Regions from separate parts of the Streptomyces sp. NPDC047028 genome, predicted to be linked through region 2. Evidence: riboswitches for the same ligand, from Rfam matches in the RefSeq annotation. Region 2 holds a riboswitch; each other region holds the start of a gene.
The links. Region 2 has a riboswitch for cyclic di-AMP ahead of ABZ854_RS00580 (transglycosylase SLT domain-containing protein). Riboswitches for the same ligand answer to the same signal wherever they lie in the genome.
Positions count from the first base shown of each region.

Region 1: another riboswitch for cyclic di-AMP. It lies ahead of ABZ854_RS02805 (C40 family peptidase); the one in region 2 lies ahead of ABZ854_RS00580 (transglycosylase SLT domain-containing protein).
Region 3: another riboswitch for cyclic di-AMP. It lies ahead of ABZ854_RS11100 (transglycosylase family protein); the one in region 2 lies ahead of ABZ854_RS00580 (transglycosylase SLT domain-containing protein).

Region 1 is NZ_JBEYVS010000002.1:144,230-148,062, forward strand. Features, by position in the region: gene ABZ854_RS02790 (DUF397 domain-containing protein) at 1-141, opposite strand, end outside; gene ABZ854_RS02795 (helix-turn-helix transcriptional regulator) at 152-1,012, opposite strand; gene ABZ854_RS02800 (ATP-binding protein) at 1,236-1,694, shown strand; gene ABZ854_RS02805 (C40 family peptidase) at 1,846-2,319, opposite strand; cyclic di-AMP (ydaO/yuaA leader) riboswitch at 2,323-2,546, opposite strand; gene ABZ854_RS02810 (hypothetical protein) at 2,914-3,222, opposite strand; gene ABZ854_RS02815 (ATP-dependent Clp protease proteolytic subunit) at 3,230-3,833, opposite strand, start outside.
Region 2 is NZ_JBEYVS010000001.1:115,932-119,764, forward strand. Features, by position in the region: gene ABZ854_RS00570 (FAD-dependent oxidoreductase) at 1-406, shown strand, start outside; gene ABZ854_RS00575 (Cof-type HAD-IIB family hydrolase) at 708-1,520, shown strand; gene ABZ854_RS00580 (transglycosylase SLT domain-containing protein) at 1,547-2,035, opposite strand; cyclic di-AMP (ydaO/yuaA leader) riboswitch at 2,041-2,224, opposite strand; gene ABZ854_RS00585 (polyprenyl synthetase family protein) at 2,757-3,767, shown strand.
Region 3 is NZ_JBEYVS010000009.1:107,943-111,775, reverse strand. Features, by position in the region: gene ABZ854_RS11110 (cytochrome P450) at 1-395, shown strand, start outside; gene ABZ854_RS11105 (transglycosylase family protein) at 575-1,705, shown strand; cyclic di-AMP (ydaO/yuaA leader) riboswitch at 1,904-2,076, shown strand; gene ABZ854_RS11100 (transglycosylase family protein) at 2,081-2,785, shown strand; gene eno (phosphopyruvate hydratase) at 3,095-3,833, shown strand, end outside.

The sequences.
Region 1 (3,833 bases), on a different contig from region 2:
GGCGAGCAGCCCGGCCCCGCGGCCGGAGTGCGGCCGGGCCGTCTCCACGCAGTTGTTCGCGCCCGTGCTGTAGCTGCTGCGCAGCCATCGCACGCCGGGCAGATCGGTGCTGGAAGGGACGTTCCGAGGCAGTGCGGTCATGGTGCCTCCTCTACGCGCCGTCACCTATCGCGGTGATGTAGTCCACCGAGTCCTCGGGTGAAAGGGCGTGGATCCGAAGGGTGTTGAAGGCCTCCGCGTACGCCTGGAGGTCTTCTTTCCGTTCCAGATAGAGGCTACTCGTCAACTGGTCCAGAACAACCACGTCCAGATCAGAAGTGCTCGGAAAGGAGAAGATAACGAAAGGGCCGGTGAGGCCGACGTGCGCCCCGGTCGCGAACGGCAGTACCTGGAGCCTGACTTGGGGCAGCCGCGCCGCCTCCGCCAGCCGTCTGAGCTGACGGGCCATCACCTCCGGTCCGCCCACCTCGCGCCGGAGCACCGCCTCGTCCAGCACCGCGCTCAGCCGCAGCGGGGGATCCGAGCGCAGCACGTCCTGCCGGGCCAGGCGCACCTCCACCAGCGCGTCCAGCCGCTCCTCGTCGAGGCCCTCCACCGCGGACCGGGTCACAGCGCGTGCGTACTCGGGCGTCTGCAGCAGCCCCGGCACCACCGTGGTCTCCAGGGTGCGCATGCCGCTCGCCTGCGATTCCAGGCTGATGAAGTCCCGGTAGGCCGGCGGCAGGATCCCCCGGTAGGCGTGCCACCAGCGGTGCCGGGCGCTCGCGTGCTCCGACCCCGCCAACCCCAGCAGCAACTCGCGCAGTTGCCCGTCGTCGACCCCGTAGGTGTCGAGGAGTAACCGCACATCGGCCGGTTTCACCCCGCTGGCGCCGGTCTCGATACGGCTCACCTTCGACTGGTGCCAGCCCACCAGGCGGGCCGCGTCGCCACTGGTGAGCCCCGCTCCGGTGCGCAGCGCGCGCAGTTCGGCGCCCAGTTTGCGGCGCCGCACCGCGGGACCGTTCTGCATGGGCTCCTCCTCACTCGCCATTACTCCTTACGGGCCGCCCAAATACGCTCTGCCGTCGCAGAGTTCACCGCATCGAGCGACAGATATATGCATATCTTGGTGGATCGCTCCCCGTGACCGGTCCGGTGGTGGCAGTCTGACGAGGAAGCACCAGTCCGGGACCGTACTCGAACCAGCCGCTCCTTGTCGGACCGCGGCCCCGGGGGAAAGGGACGACATCGCCATGGCAGACCACCTGGAAGCATCCGTCACTCTGCCGAGCGATCCCGCCTCGGTCTCCGCGGCCCGCGCCTACGTGCTGGGCACCCTCGCGGAGTGGGGCCTGCCGTCGGACACCGACGCGGCTGACACCGTGCGGCTCATCGTCTCCGAACTCGCCACCAACGCCGTACAGCACACCTTCGGGCAGTCCCCCACGTTCACGGTGGACCTCGCCCTGGACCGTGACGAGGACCTGCGCATCGGCGTCACGGACAGTCACCCGCGTTTCCCGAAGAGACTTCCGGCGGCCGTCCAGCAGGACAACGGCCGCGGCATGGTCATCATCCGCTGGCTCACCGCCGAGTGCGGCGGCAGGCTCCGCGTCCGGCCTACGCGCGAGGGCGGCAAGACGGTGCTGATCGAACTGCCCTGGACGGCCCCGGCGGAACCGGTACCGGCCGCCGGCCAGCAGGAAACGTAGGGCGGGCCGAAAGGCGTCCTGGGGCGGGCCTGCAGGAAGCCTGGGGCGGCCCGGCAGGCACCTGAGGCGGGCCGACCTGAGGTCGGGCCGGCGGGAGAGCACGGGGCGCGGCCCCCGTCCGGAGCCGCGCCGCTCAAGTCATGGAGCCGGGTCAGCCGACCCGGCCGTACCAGACGTGCTTGGTCCAGAGTTTCTCCAGCTTCACCACATCCCCCGTCCTCGGTGCGTGCCAGATCTTTCCCTTCCCGGCGTAGATGCCGACGTGGTAGACGCTGGATCCATAGTGGAAGAACACCAGGTCGCCCGGTTTTCGGTGGCCGGCCGAGATGTGGTGGGTCCGGTTGTACTGCTGTGCCGCCGTGCGGGGCAGCTTCTTGCCCGCCTTCTTGTACGAGTACAGCGTGAGCCCGGAGCAGTCGAACCTGCGCGGCCCGGTGGCCCCCCACTGGTACGGGGAGCCCTTCTTGGACGCCGCGACCCGGAGGGCCTTCGTCGCCATGGTGGCGGCCGAGGCGTCGGCGGACAGGCCCGGGGCCACGATGGTGCCGCCCACGGCCGCGAGGGTGAGGGCAGAGGCCGTACCGGCGCGTGCCATCAGCGACGGGACACGATTGAGCGCAGTCATGCGCAACCCTTCGTCAGCCGCCTGTGAAGGATGACCTGTCGGATTCGGGCTGGCGAAGTTGCCCGGTCGCGTTCCCGCGACTTCACCCCAAGGGCCGCGCGGCACATCCGCCCGTCTGCGACGAACGTCCGTGCCGGCGACCCGTCTTGCTCGGGTCCTCCACTCCTGCCGATCCACTCCTGTCGACCGGTCATCCGGGCGGCGGCAGGACTCGGCGTCCGCCCGGACCGCCCCGCCGCTGTGGCGGGGGCTTGTCGTCAGTCAGGGATCTTCACTCACACGTGTCCGAAAATCCCAACGGAACCGCCCCTTTGTGGCGTTACTCACCACTCGCCCGTTCGGGTGGACTTCACTGTGTTCGAGACATCGTCAGGTGCCGTACGGGGACCCGGACCTGGCCCGAAACCCTCGATTGCGCCGTACGGCCCAATGCGCCGCGCAAGCCGGCCGGTCCTCGAAAAGGACAGTAAAAATGCTGAAAATACGCCGGACGTGGGTCCGTCGTTCGGGCCGTTTCAACTCCAGCCCGAACGACGTGCCGAGCGGGGCCCGGGGACGGATTCGGCCGGGCCCGGCATCGGCCGGCGGGGCCGGTCAGCCCGGCCCGCCGGGCGGCAGGACGAGCCGTGCGGTCCGCCGGTCGCCGTCCAGCACGCGCATCGCCCGCGCCAGGGTCTCCCCGTGCAGTTCCGTCTCGCCGCGCCGGTGCATCAGGGCGAGCGCGTCCCGCAACTCCTCCGCCTTGCGCACCAGGGCCTGAGCGGCCCGCAGGGCGCGGTAGGTGTCGGCGTCCCGGGCCGGATTGACGCGGCCCAGCAGGTCGACGACGTCCAGGTACCGGTCGACCAGCTCACCCTCCGCGCGCGTCAGCGCGGGCAGGGGCGGAAGTTCCTCGGGCAGCACCGGCGGCTCACCTCGCGCCCGGAGCGCCCGGGACAGTCGGCGCGGCCCCGCGCCGCGGTACGACGCCGTCCACCAGGCCGTACTCCACGGCTGCCGGGGCGTCCAGCACGAGCACCCGTTCCAGATCGTCGCGGACCCGCTCCGCGTCGCGCCCGGTGTGCCGGACGAGCAGTTCCTCCATCAGCGCGCGGACCCGGGCCAACTCCTGTGCCTGGATGGCCAGATCGCTCGGCATGCCCGTCACCGGCTCGGACAGGGAGGGCTGTTCGAGCACGATGCGCGCGCCCGGCAGAGTGAACCGCTTCCCCGGCGTCCCCGCCGCGAGCAGCACCGCCGCGGCCGAGGCGGCCTGCCCCAGGCAGTAGGTGGCCACGTCGCAACTGACGTACCGCATCGTGTCGTAGACGGCTGTCATCGCGCTGTGCGAGCCGCCCGGGCAGTTGAGGTACAGCGAGATGTCCCGGTCCGGGGCGGCGTGTTCGAGCTGCATGAACTGTGCCGTCACATCGTTGGCGGCCGTGTCGTCGAGGTGGGTGCCGAGGAAGACGATCCGGTCGTCGAACAGCTTCGAGTACGGGTCGAGGGTTCGGTGCCCGGAGCCGGTGCGCTCG
Region 2 (3,833 bases):
CGGCCCGCTCGGCGCCTGGTGGCTGCGCGAGCGCTTCGAGGGCACCGTGCACGTCACGGACGTAGCCCGGGTGGCGGGCGCGGAGGCGCCGGACGGCAGTCCCGTGCTCACCGTCCGCACGCACGGTGGCCGCAGCGAGCGGCTGACCGCCGACCACGTCATCGCGGCCACCGGTTACCGCGTGGACATCGCGGCGATGGACTTCCTCGGTCCCGAGCTCCGCACGCGGCTCGCGGTGAGCCGGGGCGCGCCCAGGCTCGGAGCCGGCTACGTCTCCTCCGTGCCCGGCCTGTACTTCACCGGCCTTCCGGCGGCGGCCTCGTTCGGGCCGGTGATGCGGTTCGTCTGCGGCACGGAGTTCGCCTCCCCACGGCTGACGAAACACCTGTCGGCGGCACACGGCTGAGGGCCGCCGCCGGACCGTCCCCGGCGAAAGGCCGCGGCGGAGCGCGCCCGGCGGACCGCCGCCGGAGGACGCCCCCCGTGGACCGTCGCCGAAGGACGCCCCCCCGTGGGCCGCCGCCGGGGGATGCGCCCCGCAACCCTTGCGCCGGTCCGTCGCAACTCCCGCCCCCCCGCGTCCCGCACGCCTCCGGTCCCGTGCGCGCCATCACGGGGCCCGTGGGCACCACTTGGGGGCAGCGGGCACACAACTGAGCGAAAAGACAGGGTGAGTGGGTGGGGCGCGATGTCCGTATTCTCTGATCATGGCCGCCTCCCCCGCATATTCACTCGTCGCCACCGACCTGGACGGAACGCTGCTGCGCGGTGACGACACCGTCTCCGAACGGTCGCGCGCCGCGCTCGCGCGGGTGGCGCGCGCCGGGGCACGGCACCTGGTGGTCACCGGCCGCCCGGCGCCCAGAGTGCGGCCGCTCCTCAAGGAGCTGGGCTGCACGGGGCTCGCGGTGTGCGGACAGGGCGCGCAGGTGTACGACGTCGGCGCCGGCCGTCTGCTGTGGTCGGTCCGCCTGGACCGGGAGCTGGCGGAGACCGCGCTCGGCAAGATCGAGGCCGAGGTGGGCCAGGTGTACGCGGCCGTCGACCAGGACGGCGTGGACGGGCTCACGCTGATCGAGCCGGGGTACCGGATGCCGCACCCCACGCTGCCGGCCGTGCGGGTCGGCCGGCGCGACGACCTGTGGCGCGCGCCGATCAGCAAGGTGCTGCTGCGCCACCACACCCTGTCGGACGACGAGTTGGCGACCATCGCGCGCGGTGTGGTCGATTCGCTGGCCACGGTCACCATGTCGGGCCCCGGGACCGTGGAGCTCCAGCCGCGCGGGGTCACCAAGGCGGCGGGTCTCGCGCTGGCCGCCGCTCACCTGGGCCTGGCGGCCGAGCGGGCGGTCGCCTTCGGGGACATGCCCAACGACATCCCGATGTTCGAGTGGGCCGGGCACGGTGTCGCCATGGCGAACGCCCATCCGGAGCTGAAGGCGGTCGCCGACGAGGTCACCTCGTCGAACGAGGACGACGGCATCGCCGTCGTCCTCGAAAGACTGTTCCCGAGCCTCTGACGAGTCCAGGCCTGGGATCGCCGGCCTCAGTACGCGCCGAACACGTTGTCGATGGAGCCGTAGCGCGCGGCCGCGTAGTTGCAGGCGGCGGTGATGTTCGCGACCGGGTCGTAGGGGTCGAAGGAGGTGCCGGGCACGTGGTAGGCGGTGAACGTCGGGTCGATCACCTGGAGCAGGCCCTTGGACGGGGTGCCGGCGACCGCGTTGGAGTCCCAGAGGTTGATGGCGGCGGGGTTGCCGGAGGACTCGCGCATCACGTTGCGGTAGATGCCGTCGTAGGTGCCCGGGATGTGCCGCTCGGCCATGATCGCCAGGGACTCGCGGATCCAGCCGTCGAGGTTGTTCGGGTAGCCGGCGAGGGTGGTGGAGGGCGTCGCGGAGGTGGCGGTGGCCGCGGAGGCGCTGGTGGCGCCGATGAGGGGAAGCGCGAGGACGGCGGCGCCGGTGCCGGCGACGGCGAGGGTGCGGACGAGGCGGCGGGTGCGGGGGCGGCGGTGCTGGGCGGCAGCAGACATGGGGATGTTCCTCTCCGTCGCCTGCGAGGTGAGCTGTCGGGTTCGGGCGGGGAGGTGCCCGGTCGCGCCGCGCGGACGGCGGCACGACTTCACCCCAAGCCGTTCCGGTACGACGACTGCCGTCCGGTCCGGCGACTTACCTGGGTCCCCCGCTCCTGCCACACGAAATGAGTTCGTCGATGGGTGGTGTCGGGCGGTGGCAGGATTCGGCGTCCGTCCGACGGCCGGGAACGTATGCGAGAGCACATGTCGGGAACAAGTACCGGATTCACACAACGCGTCAGTTGACCTTGGTCTGTACCGTTTCGAGTACTTGATCCTTTGCAGCCGCCAATCCTCAACTAGCCGGTGACGCAAGGGGGGATGTGGAGGAGGTGCGCCATGGGGCGGTACGGGGCTCGCGTGACCCAATTCACGAAATGGCAAATTATGCAAAATCAGACATGGGGGATTTGCTCGTCCCGGAATGCCGCCATCCGTGTCCGTGGTTCTCGGGGATGCGTGCTTTTGTGCAAATCTCGCGGAATCCGTTAAGTCGATAAATGTCCGTTTCTGTCATCCGATCGCGGGCCTGCCGGGAGTGGTCCGGTACGGCCCGGCCTGTAGCGGTGGGCGCTAGCGGTGATCGAAAGCTGACCGGATACGCTGACTTGAGTGATGGCAGCGACCTATCGACAAACCGTGTAATCGCCAGCAGACACCAGCAGACAGGAGACCCCTCGTGACCGTCGTCGGGCCGTTCGGGCTGAGCGTGCGGGACCAGGCTCTGGAAGCCGATGTCCAGGCCGGATTGGCGGCTGTCGAGGAAGGCTTGCTCGAGGCCACCAAGAGCGAGGTCCCGTTCATCACGGAGGCCGCGCAGCACCTCGTCCGGGCCGGCGGGAAGCGGTTCCGGCCGCTCCTGGTGATGCTCGCGGCACAGTTCGGCGACCCCTACGCACCCGGCGTCGTCCCGTCCGCCGTCGTCGTGGAGCTGACCCACCTGGCGACGCTGTACCACGACGACGTGATGGACGAGGCCGCCGTACGACGCGGTGTGGCCAGCGCCAACACCCGCTGGGGCAACTCCGTCGCCGTGCTGACCGGCGACTTCCTCTTCGCTCGCGCCTCCCAGATCCTCGCCGACCTCGGGCCGGAGGCGGTCCGGGTGCAGGCCCTCGCGTTCGAACGGCTGGTGACCGGGCAGATCCTGGAGACCGCCGGCCCCACGGACGGCCGCGACCACGTCGAGCACTACCTGGACGTGCTGGGCGGCAAGACCGGCTCGCTGGTGGCCGTCTCGTGCCGGTTCGGCGCGATGATGTCCGGCGCCGACGAGACGGTCGTCGACGTCCTCACCCAGTACGGCGAACGGCTCGGCGTCGCCTTCCAGCTCGCCGACGACGTCCTGGACATCGCCTCCGACTCCCACGAGTCCGGCAAGACCCCCGGCACCGACCTGCGCGAGGGCATCCCGACCCTGCCCGTGCTCCGGCTGCGCGAGCGGGCTGCCCGGCTCGGGCTGGCCGAGGACGTCGCGCTGTGCGCGCTGCTCGACTCCGACCTCAGCGACGACGCCCGGCACGCCGAGGCGCTCGCCGCGCTGCGCGCGCACCCCGCGCTGGAGCAGGCCCGCCGCGACACCGTCCGCTACGCGGAGGAGGCGCGCTCCGCGCTCGCGCCGCTGCCCGAGTGCGACTCCAAGGCCGCGCTGCTCGAACTGTGCGACGCCGTGGTGCACCGCGCGGGCTGAACGGCCGGACGCCTGAACGCCCGTCCGCCCCTTCGGCGTAGGCAGCCGCGGTCCCGCGGTACACGG
Region 3 (3,833 bases), on a different contig from region 2:
GCATCGAGGAACTCCTGCGCTACGACGGCCCCGTGGAGCTGGCGACCTGGCGGTTCGCGACCCGGCCGCTCAGCATCGGCGGGCAGGACATCGCGGCCGGCGACCCGGTCCTCGTCGTGCTGGCCGCCGCCGACCGGGACCCGGAGCGGTTCGCCGACCCGGACGTCCTCGACCTCTCCCGCGCCGACAACCAGCACCTCGGCTACGGCCACGGCATCCACTACTGCCTCGGCGCCCCGCTCGCCCGGCTGGAGGGCCGGGCCGCGCTCGCCGCCCTCCTCACCCGCCTCCCCGACCTGCGGCTCGCCGCCGATCCGGCCGAGCTGCGCTGGCGCGGCGGGCTCATCATGCGCGGACTGCGCACGCTGCCCGTGGAGTTCACGCCGGCCCCGTGAACTCGGGGGCACGACACCGCCGTAGCGCAAACATGACACGCGCTCACCTCTGTGATCTTCACGTGATCTGCGCGGCATTAACTTGTGACAAGTGATCGTATGCCGATACGTTCACCCCTCAGCGTGGCGCCCCAGCTTCACCGCCGCGCCGCTCCTGTTGTCACCCGAAAGGCTCCCGCATGCTCTCCGGGAACGGTCGTCACCGTCGCCCCCGTCAGGCTCCGGCCATCCTCGTCGCGGCAGGAGTGACCGGCTCCGCCCTGGCCCTCCCGCTGCTCGGCGCCGCGAGCGCCCACGCGGCCGACGGCACCACGTGGGACAAGGTGGCCGAGTGCGAGAGCGGCGGCTCCTGGAGCGCGAACCCGGGCAACGGCTACTACGGCGGGCTGCAGATGTCCCAGGAGGACTGGGACAAGTACGGCGGCGACCAGTTCGCCTCCAGCCCCGACCTGGCCAGCCGCTCGCAGCAGATCGCCGTCGCCGAGAAGATCCTCGACGACCGGGGCACCACCCCGTGGGCCACCTGCGCCCTCCTCTCCGGGCTGACCTCCGACTCCGGTTCGGTGACCGTGGACCCGGGAAGCGGCGGCACCGGCGGCTCCGCCGACGCGGGCGACTCGGGCGACTCGTCCGGAACGACCGGTTCCGGTGATTCGGCCGGTACCTCCGATTCATCCGGTCTGCCGGATTCGCCGTCCGGCTCCGGCTCCGGCTCCCCGTCCACCCCCGGCACCGGTTCGGGCACGGGCTCGGACGCCGACTCCGGCTCCGGGACGGGCTCCTCCACCACGCCGTCCCCCGACGCGGGCAAGGGCTCGGGGACGGGCTCGGACGCCGACTCCGGCTCCGGTGCACCGTCCGCATCCGACGAGGCCGGCGGGAGCGACGCCGGCAGTGGCGGGACCAACACCCCGAAGTCCGACAAGTCGGCATCGTCCGACCCGGGCACGTCGCAGGCTGACGACAGTGCGTCCACCACCACGCCCGGAACCGACGACTCGGACAATTCGTGGCAGAGCGGCAGCTCTTGGAGCCTGGTCGACACCGGCGCGCTCAGTAGTGGTGGACGTCACCGTGGGGGCAGTGCGGACGAAAGCGTGACAAACGGTCAGGATGACGCCTCGTCCGGCCGGCACGCCTCCCGCGGCGTGAGCACCTACACCGTCCGCGAAGGGGACACGCTCGCCTCCATCGCCGACTCCCTTGACGTCGACGGCGGATGGCACGCGCTCTACGCGACGAACAAGAAGACGATCGGAACCGACCCGAACCGCATCGCGCCCGGTCAGACCCTGCGAGTCGGGGCGTAAACGGATGCGGGACAGGGGTAGTTGGCGCCCCGCTTCGCCCGGTGATGTCCGATTTGGTGAAAGTGTGGGATGAGTCTCAGAAGCCCTGATCGTCTTTGAAATTCCCCGGATCGCGTGTCTACGGTCAGGACCGCTCGTCACCACGAGCCCCGGCAGTCGCAACGCCGAATCCTGCCAGCGGTTGCCCGGGAACAGTCGTCGCGTCATGCGCCGCAGGCAGGAGCGGGGGACCCAAGGTAAGTGCCGGGCCCAGCAGTTGAGCTGGGACCGGCTGGGGGTGAAGCCGCACGCCGCGACAGCGGGCGTGCGGCCGGGCAACTCAACCGGCCCGAACCCGACAGCTCACCTCGCAGGCGTCGGTGAGGGGATCAATCCATGCTGTTCTCCGGCAAGGGCAAGCACCGTCGTCCGTCCAAGGCCACCCGCGCCATCGCTCTCGCCGGGGTCACCGGCGCCGCCGTCGCCGCCCCGCTCATGGCGGCCGGCAACGCCTCCGCCGCCACGGCCTCCCAGTGGGACACGGTCGCCCAGTGCGAGTCCGGCGGCAACTGGTCCATCAACACCGGCAACGGCTACTACGGCGGCCTGCAGTTCTCCGCCTCCACCTGGGCCGCGTACGGCGGCACGCAGTACGCCGCGCAGGCCAACCAGGCCACCAAGGCCCAGCAGATAGCCGTCGCCGAGAAGGTCCTCGCCGCCCAGGGCAAGGGCGCCTGGCCGGTGTGCGGCACGGGCCTGACGAGCACCCCCTACAACGGCTCCGCCCCGAGCACGTCCTCGAACAGCTCGTCGAACAGCTCCTCGTCGAGCAGCACCACCAGCCGCTCCGGCGACCAGCAGGCCGCCTCCCGCTCCGCCGACCGTCCGGCCGCCAAGAGCGAGAAGACCGTCACCACCCCGACCGGCAAGAAGGTCAAGAAGGGCGACGGCGAGTACAAGGTTGTCAAGGGTGACACCCTCAGCTCCATCGCCGCGAAGCACCACGTCGACGGCGGCTGGGAGAAGCTGTTCAAGCTGAACAAGGACATCGTCGACAACGCCGACCTCATCTTCCCGGGCCAGCAGCTGCACCTGAAGTAGGCAGCGGCCCCGCCCCCGTCCCCACGGGTTCCCCGCCCCGGTGCGTCTTCCCCCGTACGCACCGGGGCGGGGTCTGTTCTACCCGGCCCGGTCGCGCGCCCGCCCGGCTGCCTCCCCGACCGTCCGCCCGCCCCTTTCCCGTGCCCCGTGCACCGACCCTTTGTTCCGGTGGTGAACAATGGGTACGGTCTCCCTGTCCACGGGACGGTCGGTCGGTGGCCGACGCGCCCGGGACGGTTAGGCTCTAGTCGCAAGGCACCGCCGTAAGGCACCGCGCCCCGCACTTTCAGCGTCACATCCCAGAAGGAGATGCTCGTGCCGTCCATCGACGTCGTCGTAGCCCGGGAAATCCTGGACTCCCGAGGCAACCCCACGGTCGAGGTCGAGGTCGGCCTCGACGACGGCAGCACGGGTCGTGCCGCCGTCCCGTCCGGCGCCTCCACCGGCGCCTTCGAGGCCATCGAGCTGCGTGACGGCGACCCCAACCGCTACCAGGGCAAGGGCGTGGAGAACGCCGTCCTCGCCGTCATGGACCAGATCGGCCCGGAGCTCGTCGGCTACGACGCCACCGAGCAGCGCCTGATCGACCAGGCCATGTTCGACCTGGACGCCACCGACAACAAGGGCGCCCTCGGCGCCAACGCCATCCTCGGTGTCTCCCTCGCCGTCGCCCACGCCGCCTCCGAGGCGTCCGACCTGCCCCTCTTCCGCTACCTGGGCGGCCCGAACGCGCACGTGCTGCCGGTGCCGATGATGAACATCCTGAACGGCGGGTCGCACGCCGACTCCAACGTGGACATCCAGGAGTTCATGATCGCCCCGATCGGCGCGGAGACCTTCTCCGAGGCCCTGCGCTGGGGCGCCGAGGTCTACCACACCCTCAAGAAGGTGCTGAAGACCAAGGGCCTGTCCACCGGCCTCGGCGACGAGGGCGGCTTCGCCCCGAACCTGGAGTCCAACCGCGCCGCGCTCGACCTCATCCTCGAGGCCATCAAGCAGGCCGGTTACGTCCCCGGCGAGCAGATCGCGCTCGCGCTCGACGTCGCCG